Prosthecobacter debontii: one gene and its partners. Each later gene encodes a partner of the first gene's protein in a complex. Links are inferred from orthologs where the notes say so. Each region holds a gene or a part of one and is shown on either strand. Other genes may lie near its edges.

What was found.
Region 2: the proteins of B5D61_RS07880 (region 1) and smc are in contact, whole or in part, in a crystal structure (PDB 3ZGX), measured with the Bacillus subtilis proteins. The link is inferred for Prosthecobacter debontii from one-to-one orthologs.
Region 3: B5D61_RS07880 (region 1) and scpB share a complex: the UniProt entries of both Bacillus subtilis proteins name them as parts of the cohesin-like complex. The link is inferred for Prosthecobacter debontii from one-to-one orthologs.

Annotation. Positions count from the first base shown.
Region 1 is NZ_FUYE01000004.1:280,356-283,393, reverse strand. The notes cover bases 17-2,905. They hold B5D61_RS07880 (segregation and condensation protein A), read left to right. Parts: upstream 17-1,039; coding sequence 1,040-1,771; downstream 1,772-2,905. Other genes in these bases: B5D61_RS07870 (ABC transporter substrate-binding protein), read left to right, coding at 2,739-2,905; mutM (bifunctional DNA-formamidopyrimidine glycosylase/DNA-(apurinic or apyrimidinic site) lyase), read right to left, coding at 1,781-2,593; B5D61_RS25630 (hypothetical protein), read left to right, coding at 683-994; B5D61_RS07890 (L,D-transpeptidase family protein), read left to right, coding at 17-369. In the rest of the region: more of B5D61_RS07890, read left to right, coding at 1-16; more of B5D61_RS07870, read left to right, coding at 2,906-3,038. UniProt on the Bacillus subtilis protein: Participates in chromosomal partition during cell division. May act via the formation of a condensin-like complex containing Smc and ScpB that pull DNA away from mid-cell into both cell halves.
Region 2 is NZ_FUYE01000004.1:68,338-73,006, reverse strand. The notes cover bases 76-4,595. They hold smc (chromosome segregation protein SMC), read left to right. Parts: upstream 76-471; coding sequence 472-4,395; downstream 4,396-4,595. Other genes in these bases: B5D61_RS07045 (OmpA family protein), read right to left, coding at 4,489-4,595; B5D61_RS07055 (thioredoxin family protein), read left to right, coding at 76-135. In the rest of the region: more of B5D61_RS07055, read left to right, coding at 1-75; more of B5D61_RS07045, read right to left, coding at 4,596-4,669. UniProt on the Bacillus subtilis protein: Required for chromosome condensation and partitioning.
Region 3 is NZ_FUYE01000001.1:190,754-193,880, reverse strand. Bases 90-3,067 are described here. They hold scpB (SMC-Scp complex subunit ScpB), read left to right. Parts: upstream 90-1,227; coding sequence 1,228-1,908; downstream 1,909-3,067. Other genes in these bases: pheA (chorismate mutase), read left to right, coding at 1,924-3,012; B5D61_RS00785 (serine hydrolase domain-containing protein), read right to left, coding at 90-1,099. Also shown: more of B5D61_RS00785, read right to left, coding at 1-89. UniProt on the Bacillus subtilis protein: Participates in chromosomal partition during cell division. May act via the formation of a condensin-like complex containing Smc and ScpA that pull DNA away from mid-cell into both cell halves.

The DNA of each region.
Region 1 (3,038 bases):
AGCAGCTACCACCTGTCTTTCAATATTGGTTACCCAAACGCTTACGATCAGCATCACGCGCGCTCGGGTAGCTACATCATGATCCATGGCGCTGAAGTAAGCATTGGCTGCTTTGCCATGACCGATCCCGTGATTGAGGAGATCTACTTGATCGTGGAAGCCGCCTTAAACCAAGGACAGTCCCTCATTCAAGTCCATGCTTTTCCCTTCCGCTTCACCGAGGAAAAATGCGCAAGCCAGCTAACAACGACCCATCCTTGGGGAGCCTTTTGGCAGGAACTCCAGCCGATCTATGCCCATTTTGAGACCCATTTGGTTCCGCCAAAAGTCGATTCACTGGCAGGTCGTTACTCACTGATCTCACCGTGAAAAATGGGAAAGATGAACCCTCTGTCTGCCATCGATGATTTTAAAAATCAATGCCTCCATCGCAGCACGATTGACACCTAAGTAGAATATTAAATAATCAGGCTTCGTAAATTGGTGCTCACCTGTTACCATTTTCATCCTTATGAAGAGTGGCCATTATTCCCTCAGTCTCCTGTTGATTGTTTTTAGCTTGATGAGCTTATCGACTGCGCAGGCAACCGATAAGCCAGTGCGCGTCAAGCCATCCAAAGTCAGTTCAGCCAAATCCAGGTTTCGGGAAAAGCAATTCACGGACTGGTTGGCGTTTGAGGCCATGAATAAGCTCTCTGAGAGCAAGCGAGCCAGTGGCGAACAAATGATATACTATGAATACCATGAGGGAAAAATGGCCTACCGAGCCATTTTCTCGAAAGCCATTCAATTCAACGGCTGGTGGCGCATCACGATCTCTGGAGAGCGTGAGATGGAGAACCAAGTGAATGATTACAAAAGTAAAGGCTTTGAACCTCTTTTTGTCGTCCTCGAAGGAAATTTCTACAGCATGCTCTTCGTCAAGCCCGATCAACTCGATGCTGCGCGTAAACTGACCGCCGAACTTGGAATTGAGCCGCCTGTATTGAAGTAAATATTTCTCCTCGCGTCTGTCCACTTCCCGCTCATAGCTCCCCAAGTGGAAGACAAGGATTACAAGGTCAAACTGGAGATTTTCGAGGGGCCCCTCGATCTGTTGCTCTATCTCATCAAAAAAGATGAGATCGACATCTATGACGTCTCAATCGGGCGCATCACCAAGCAGTACCTGGACTATATCGATACTTTCAAGATGCTGAACATCGAGGTGGCGAGTGAGTTCATCGTGATGGCCGCCAACCTGATGTACATCAAAAGTCGTGAACTGCTGCCCCAAACTCAGCAGCCCCCTGAGGACGATGCAGATGAAGAAGATCCACGCTGGGAACTCATTCGGCAGCTCGTCGAGTACAAGAAATTCAAAGACGCCGCCATGTTCCTTGGCACGCAGGAAGTTAAGGCGGACGAGTTTTTCGCCACAACCCCGGAACTCCCAGATCTGAGTGCACCGCCTCCGGATGTGGTGGGGCAGGTTGGTATCTTTGACCTCATCCAAGCTTTTCAAAAAGTCTTGAAGCGTTTTGAAAACAGCACCGACATTCGTGAGATCGTCAGTGATCGCTTCACCGTCGCGGACAAGATCGAGCATCTACTGGAGACGATTGTCATCGGCAGCCGCGTAAGGTTTGACAGTCTCTTCAGTTCTGCTGCGAGCCGGGTGGAAGTCATTGTCACTTTCCTAGCGATGCTGGAGCTGATGAAGCTGAATCATCTGATGGTGGAACAGGAAAAGATGCTGGGAGATATCGTGGTGATCCGCCCTGCGCTTTAATCAGTTTTTTCACTTCTGGCAATGCGGGCAGTAAAAGGTCGAACGGTTGCTCATGACCTTCCTCTTCACGGGTGTCTCACAGGTGTGGCAAGTCTGTCCTTCTCGATCATACACACGCAGCGTCTGTTTGAAGTAACCTGGCTCTCCCTTCTCATTGAGAAAATCACGCAAGGTAGTGCCGCCCATCTCAATGGAGGCGCTCAGCACTTCCTGAATAGCGAGAACGAGTTTGGATAACTTGAGTTGGCTGACTTTACCGGCCTGTTGGTGAGGTGAGATCCCTGCCATGAATAAGGCCTCACAAGCGTAAATGTTCCCCACTCCCACCACCACATGGCTGTCCATGATGACGGCTTTGATCGGAGCCGTGCGAGCTTCACATTGCTGACGAAGATACCCCACCGTGAAATCCTCCGATAGCGGCTCTGGTCCTAACTCTGCCAAAAGAGGATGCCTGGTTACATCTCCAGAGATCCATAACGCCGCGCCAAATCTTCGTGGATCGTGAAGGCGGATCTGCTGCTGATGATCGGTGGTTAGCGCCAAATGATCATGCTTACGCCAAGGGGTATCTGGACTGGTCACTCGCAAGCTACCTGACATCCCCAAATGCAGCATGAGCGTGCCCTTGGCTGACTCAAAGAGCATGTATTTGCCACGGCGTCTGCCGGATAGGATTCGCTGCCCCTCCACTTCGTGAATCGAATCTGGCACAGGCCAGCGTAAGCGTCGATCCCGCACAATCACTTCGCGCATGGTCCTCCCCACCAAATACGGGGATACTCCTCTCAGGGTCGTCTCGACTTCGGGTAGCTCAGGCATGATGGATGGTCGGAATAAAACATACGCATGCCCCCAACCTGGGGGCCACGGTTCAGTCTCTGCGAATAGCAAAAGATTGCTTTAGGCTGGGCTAAAGCAGAAGAATGCGGCATTCGAATGGATTTTCAGGTATAATTCGACGCTGATGATCAAACTGGGACCACGTGCCACCGCTCTGAGTGTCGCTGGAATGGGCTTGTTGCTTTGCATGCTGGCCTTACTCTGGCCAGAACCTAAGGAAAATCGACCCTTTACTTTGGCTGTCGGTGTGTGGCCAGGCATGGAAACACTGACCTTAGCACGGGAACAAGGCGGCTTCCTCGACTCACGCTTCAACTTTGTCGAACTCTCTTGGACATCCGCCACGATGATGGCCTTTGAAAACCGCGTGGTGGACGGTGCGGTGATGACGTTGGATGAAATGCTGCGGCTCCGATCCGGCGGC
Region 2 (4,669 bases), 210 kb from region 1 along the record:
CCGAAAGCTTCTCCAGCGAGTGACGCTTCCGCATCGGATTCTCACACCAAGTCTGGTGAAACAACGGGCAGCATCAACGAGATACCCCCAGCGACTCCAGTCACGCCGCCCGCAGGCCCAACACCCGCAAACTGACAATCGGGGCTTCCTTGGGGTTCCTTCAGGACTTCAACAGAGGCAAAACGGCACAACATCGTTTGTTATTCCATAACGATCCCGTTGCCCCGTGCTCTCGCTCAAGAGAGCCTGATAAGGATGGAAGGGCCATTGCTGTTCAGGTCTTTCCTTTTTTGTCAGCCAGTGTGATTATTCACAAAGCAGACTCCCTATTCACAATTTCCCGACCTCTCAGATTCCCATATCTTGTTTAAGTGAACTTAATAAACCACAAGATATGGGAAAAAAGACCGTTCGTGCTTGCCCTGATCTAGCGATCCCTGGCATCTTAGAGGCAATCCACTCTGAACGGTCATGTATCTCAAAAGTCTCACCCTTCATGGCTTCAAGTCCTTTGCGGACAAGACCCATTTTGAGTTTCACAAAGGCGTGACGGGCATCGTCGGCCCCAATGGCTGCGGTAAATCCAACGTCGTCGATGCCATTCGATGGGTCCTTGGGGAAACCTCCGCCAAAGCCCTCCGCGGCGAGGAAATGGCTGACGTCATTTTCAACGGCACCGATAAACGCAAACCCGTCGGGCTCGCTGAGGTGGTGCTCACGATGGCTGATTGTGAGCAATCCCTGGGAGTCGATTACAATGAAGTGTCCATTTGCCGCCGAGTGTTTCGAGATGGCCGCAGCGAATACCGACTCAATGGCACCGTCTGTCGTTTGAAGGACATCCATGATCTGTTCTCCGGCACAGGCATCGGAAGGCAGGCTTACTCCATCATGGCCCAAGGCCAGATCGACATGCTGCTGAGTTCGAAGCCAGAAGATCGGCGCATGGTTTTCGAGGAAGCGGCGGGCATCACCAAGTTCAAAGGACAGAAAAAAGAGGCCCTTCGTAAACTGGAATACACCGAGGCCAACTTGCTCCGCGTTGCCGATGTGATCGCTGAGGTGAAACGCCAAATGGGATCTCTCCAGCGCCAGGCCTCCAAAGCACGACGTTATCAGACCTTGCTGGATGATGTGCGTATGTTTGACACTCATCTCGCGCACAAACAATACAGTGAGTACAGTGCCGAGAAAGCCGAGTCCGAAAATCATGTGCGCATGATGACGGAGCAGCTCGCCCAGATTCAAAGTCGTCTGCAAGTCACGGAAGCCGAAGCACTGGAAACCCGCGAGGCCTATCACTCGGTCGAATCCCAGATCAATCAATTACGGCAGCAGGCACAAGCACTCCGCAGCCAGCTTCAAGCGGCTGAAGGCCGCATCGGATTCAACAACGAGCGCAATGAGGAACTGCAAAGCCGCATTCGTCAGAATGAAGAGCAGATCCAACAAGGGCAGATTCATCTGGAGCAGCAGCGCCAGGAAATGATCAGCGCAGATGAACAACTGGAGGTGATGCGTGAGAACATTGAGACAAGGCAACAAGCTCTCAATGAACATCTGACGGTCCACAATTCCATCCTGCCGGATCGCAGCCGCCTGGACAGTGATCGCCGAACTGTGCGTGAATCCATCCGCCAGTTTGAAGGTCAGATCGCCGCCGCTGAAGCACGGGCTCAATCCCTGACCAGCCAAATCGGTGCAGATCGTCAGAGACACGAAACCCTGGCCCATGACCGCCTGACCTCCGCACAGGCCAAAGAGGCCAGCCAGTTGGAATATGACAACCTTCAAAAAGAGATCCAGGATCTGGAAGAGACCCGCAATGAACTCGATGAGAAGGCCAAGAACTGCGCCCGTGAAATCATCGAAAAACGCTCCCAGAGAGACGCCCTCAATGAGGAACTCACCGAGCTTCAGCGTGCTGCCACACAGCGCCGCTCTCGGATCGAGATCATTGAGCAGCTGTTACAGAAAGGCGAAGGGCTCGCCGAAGGCACTCAACAAGTGCTGAAAGGACTGGATAATCCGGAAGTCTTTTCCGTGGGAGTCCGCGGCTTGCTTGGCTCCGCCATCGAAGTGGAGCCACAGTTCATCGCCGCGATTGAGGCCGCTCTGAGGGATCATCTGCAAGCCGTATTACTCACAGACAGTGATCTGGCGGCCCAAGTGCTAGACCGCTTGGCCAACAACAAGCTTGGCAAGGCCGCTATCCTTCCCCATGACTTCGCCACCATGCGCGCCGTCCCGGATCGCCAACTTGTGCCGGAAGGTGGGATCGCTTGGGCCGTCGATAAGGTAAAAGCTCGGCAAGGTGTGCAGGAGTTGACGGATCGTCTGCTGAACAATGTGTTGATCGTCGAAGACCTGCACACGGCCATCCGCCTGAAGAAACAATTGCGAGATGTAGCCTTGGCAACGCTCAAAGGTGAGTTCATCGCAGCCGACGGTATCATCCATGGAGGTGCCACCAAGGAAGAAGCCGCCTCCATGCTCCGCCGCGAAGCTGAGGTGCGCAGCCTGAAGACCGAACTGGAAGGCCTGGAGTATCGAGTCCTAGAAAAAGAAGAGGCCGTGGATCAGCTCAAGCTCCAAGTCGAAGACATGCAGCGTGAGGAAGTCACCTTGCGTGAGCAAAGCCAACGTGTGCGCGAAGGTTTCTCCCAACTCACCGGAAAGCTCTCGGTCGTCCAGCGAGCCCTTCAACAAGCCACCACCAAGCTGGAAAGTGTGGAATGGGATCAAAATCAGATCACCAGCCGCATGCAGGCCGCCGAGGCCCAGATCGAGTGGCAAAAGCAGGAAGCCAGTCTGGCTCAAGAACAACTCGAAGGTGCTCGTATTCATGAAGCCGAGCTCGAAGTGGAGATGGAAGCCTTCCTTCGCCGAGAATTGGAATCCAGCGAGCGATTGAACGAACTGCGCACGGCTTTAGCCCTGGAGCAAAGCGCTCTCCAGTCCTTGGAACGGCAAAAAGCTCCCATGGCCACTCGTCTTCATGAACTCGAAGCGGCCATCCAGCGCTTCGATGTGGAGATCAATACGTGGCGCAGCCGTATCGAGCAGAGCATGGGCGAGAACGCCCGCTTAGGCGAACAGGTGGAAGCTCAGCATGAAGCGGTAAATGCCATCGAAGAACATCTTCAAACGAAGACGGAAGACCGTGCCGCCGCCTTCGAGCGTGTCACCGAGCTCGAAAATCAGCTCATGCAGTTCCGCCAACAAGCCAACGGTTTGAGCGATTCACGCAACCGCATCGAGGTGCAACTCACCCGTGTGGATCTACGTCTGGAAAACCTCATCGCTCAGGTTCAGGAGCGTTATTCCTTCCACATCTCCGCCTTTGAGCCCGACTATCACGCCTTGATGTACAGCATCAATGAGCAGAAGAAAAACCGTGGGCGTGGCGAAAAACGTCGCAACAACCTTTCAGCGAGTGGCCCCGATACCCGCCTCAGTGTCAGCGATGATGCGGAACCTGCCTCTCAGGACGACTCGGTCGAAACGGATATCGAAGCCAGTGAAATGCCTGTGGTGGATGCAGATGATGTCGATTTAGAAGGCGTTGAGATTCCTGGCGAAGAAGGGCATCCCGATTGGGACTTCGTCAGCGAGGTCGTGGGTGAACTGCGCCAAAAACTGGAGGGCATTGGACCGGTCAACTTGGATGCCATTCAGGAATTCGAAGAACTGGAAGAGCGGCATAACTTCCTGGAGACTCAGCACAACGACTTGGTGAACTCTAAGGAAGAATTGCTTCAGGTGATTGCCAAGATCAATGACACGACCAAGGCCATGTTCTCCGAAACGTTCGAGTTGGTGCGTGGCTACTTCCACAACAACTTCCGTGAGCTTTTCGGTCCCACCGCCAAAGCAGATCTGATGCTGACCGATGACACCGATCCGCTGGAATCAGGCATCGAGATCATCGCCAAACCCCCAGGCAAAAAACTGCAAACCATCTCTCTTCTGTCGGGTGGCGAGCGTAGCATGACTGCGGTCGCTTTGCTCTTCTCGATCTATCAGGTCAAACCCAGCCCCTTCTGCGTGCTGGACGAGCTTGATGCCCCCCTGGATGAATCCAACATCTCCCGCTTCTTGAAGATGCTGGACAACTTCATCGACAACTCCCAATTCATCATTGTGACGCATAACAAACGGACCATGAGCCGTGCAGATGTGATCTATGGCGTCTCCATGCAGGAATTCGGCGTGAGTAAGCCTGTAGGTGTCCGTATGACCACGGAAGACACACGGCCGAGTAAACAAGAAGAGCTCAGGCTTGAGGCTGAAGTCGCCGCCGAAGAAAGTCACCATGAGCACAGCGACGAGACTGACAGTCCCATTACCAGTGGTGACACTGAAAATCCGAGTTTACCAGCACTGTCTTCTTAACCAGCCTGTAACTTAACGATCAATGATTGAGGCTCCACCCAGGAGCCTTTAACTTACTGATTGAGGCCTCCCAGCGTTCTATCGGGTATGCAATCACTGCCGATAGATCACCACCACGCCGGTGGTCGGTCCGGAAGGCGCGGAGTCGTGACCGAAACCGACGGTCTGCAAATGAGTCGCTTCGACTCCGCTTTCGATCAGCGCTTGGCGCACCGCTTGAGCACGGCGTTCCGAGAGTGACCGGGCATAGTCCTCGGGGAGATCTGGCTGTGTA
Region 3 (3,127 bases), on another replicon or contig:
GGGGGATGCGGGTCAGCTTTTCATCATACTGCTGATCCTTACCCCCGAGCTTATACACCACGAGGTCCAGGGAGGGCACGACGTAGAGGCAGAAGCCACCGGCACCGGATTTCCAGAAAGCATCTTTGGGCGCTCCGGCGATGTGACCATCGGCATTGTGTTCCCATTGTAGGCTGAAGGGCACATGTGGGTTGTAGGGGCTCCAGGTCTGGCATTTGTGGATGTAGTCGGCAGGCACGAGCTGCTGATCCTTCCATTTTCCCTCGTGAGCGAGGCAGTAGCCAAAGCGCATGACATCCGTGGCATGCAGCGCGGTGCTGCCGGCGCCATTGGCGTGCTCCATCACCACATCCCCGCGGTAGAGGCAGTAGTTCCAGGCTCCCCAGCCTTGCGGTTTGGCCAGGCGCTCGTGGATGTAGTCCTTGAGCTCCATGCCGCTGACGTTGCGCAGGACGATGCTGGCGATGTGGGGCGATGGGGAGGAGTAGGAGTAACCGGCACCGGGATCACACCAGAGGGGCACCTGTAGTGAGGATTGGTCGATGGCTTTGACGTCCTGGCCTTTGACGGGTTTCAGCGCCTTGGGTTTCGGGTCGCCTTGGACATAACCGGTCGGGGTTTGTCCCTCGCCCCAGTAGCCGGCGGTCATGCTGAGGAGCTGGCCGAGCTTGATGTCGGCTTTGCGGGGATCATTCAGCGGAAAGGCCTGGGGCAGATACTTTTCCGTGAAGACCTTGGTGTCCAGTCCCTCAGGGATTTTGTCTTTGAACTCATTCAGCATGATGCCGCAGGCGATGCTGCAAAAGCCCTTGCCTGTGGAGGCCATGTCGGGGTTGGCATTGCGGGAAGCTTTGCCGAAATAACGCTCGAACACCAGGTAACCCCGACGCACGACCACGAGGCCTCCATTGGCCGTGGTGCGCTCGGTGAGTTGGTAGGCGGTGTCCAGCTTGGGGGTATCCACACTGGCGAGGTCGCGCCCTTCCTTCACGGTTTTGGCCTCGCGCCAGCCGCCTGCGCTGTCGGGTGGCGGGAAGTAGGTTTCAGCGGCATGGAGACAGCCTGAGAGGGCCAGGAGAAGGAGCACGGTGGGGCGCATAAGAAGGGTTGGGGACGGAGTAGAACGCGGCTTGAGCCGGGCTCCTTGAACAAATTTTGCGGCCTTGGCTGCGGGTAACGCTGGCTTGACTCCCCCCGCTGCCTCGCTTGGATGAGGAGACTATCTCCATGGAGCTGATCGCCATCGTTGAATCCCTGCTTTTTGCCACTCAGGAGGCCCTGCCCCTGACGCAAATGGCCGTGGCGGTGAAGGATACGGCCAAGGACATCAAGGAAGCCACCCCGGAAGGGGAGTCGGTGCCGGAGTGGATCGAGCCCCTGCTGACCGTGGATGAACTCAGCGTGCGCGAAGCGATTGACCAACTCGTGGCGCATTACGATGCCGATGGCCGCGCCTTCACCCTCGTGGAGCGGGCCAATGGCTGGCGCCTCTGTGCCAAGGGCGAGTATGCCGAATGGTGCCGGGCGCTTTACCCCGGCAAAAAGGTGCAGCGCCTCAGCCAGCCTGCGCTGGAAACACTCGCCATCATTGCCTATCGTCAGCCGATCACCAAAGCCGGTGTCGAGGCGGTGCGCGGCGTCAGTGTGGATGCCATGGTGCAGCAGCTTGTGGATCGCGGTCTGGTGAAGATCGAAGGCCGCGCCGATCTCCCAGGCCGCCCGCTGCTCTACGGCACCACCGATGCCTTCCTGGATCACTTCAATGTCAAAACTCTGGATGAGCTGCCCAATGCTTCAGAGCTCCGCCGCGTGAAATTGCCGACGCCGGAGGATGAACAACCAGGGGCCGCCGTGCCGGAGGAAACTCAGCTCTCTCTGGCTCCGGTGGAACCTTCAGCCTCCGCGTAGCCCCGCCTTTCTTCAATGTCCCTCGACGACGTCCGTATCAAGATCGATGCCATCGATCAACAGCTCATCCGCCTCCTCAACGAACGCGCCGAACTCGTCCATGTGATCGGTGAGATCAAAAAGAAAGACGGGCTGGATATCTACGTCCCCGGCCGGGAAGAAAAGCTGCTGCGCAAGCTCTGTGAACTGAATTCTGCTCAGCAGGGACTGCTGACGGAGAAGGCCATTCGCGCGATCTTCCGTGAGATCATGAGTGCGGCTCTGGCGCTGGAAAACAGCCTGAGCATCGCCTATCTCGGACCTGCGGGTTCCTGGACGCATCAGGTGGCCATCAATAAATTTGGCAACAGCGTCTCTTATGCGGCTGAAGCCAGCACAGAAGGTGTCTTCTCGCGTGTGGCCAGCCAAGGTGTGGACTATGGGGTGCTGCCGATCGAGCACTCCACCGAAGGCGCCGTGCATCACACCCTGGATCATCTGGTGGATTCGGATCTCCAGATCTACGCCGAGATCCTGTGGAAGGTGCAGACGGTCGTGATGGCTCGTGGCGATGCCGCGTCGGTGAAGGTCATTTATGGCCACCCGCAGATGCTGGCGCAGTGTCGTTCTTGGTTAGGCCAGAGCTTCCCTCAGGCCGCTCTGGTGGAGTCTGCTTCCTCCAGCCTCGCCGCCACGCATGCGGAGAATGAACCTGGGGCGGCGGCCTTGGGCACACCTCTGAGTGCCGAGCTTCATCATCTCCGAGTGCTCTCCACCTCTCCCAGTGAGAATGCCACCCGCGCACGCTTCATCATCCTCGGTCGCCGCAGCGGTGCTCCGACGGGGCATGACAACACCATGCTCATGGTGCATGCACGCGACCGCGTAGGCGCTCTCCTGGAGGTGCTGCAGGTCTTCGCCAGCCGGAATGTGAATGTGCGCCAGATCGAAAATCGCCCCGTGCCCGGAGATCTCACCGGTGAGCAAGCCCGCTTCTTCCTGGAGATCAGCGGTCACCATGAAGAGCCTGCGCTGTGCGAGGTGATCCAGGATCTGACTCAACAAGGTGCCAAAGTGAAAGTCCTCGGCAGCTACCCCGCTCCCGGCTGGGTGGAGGAGCGGTGAGGTGACTCTGCCGTAGGGCGGGTTTGTTCGGCTAGGGAGGGGCTTGCCATGCTTCTCGGAAGGGGCGGAACTGTCTTCGGTCATGAGGTCGGGCGAGCCTCCTGAAAGCGGACCA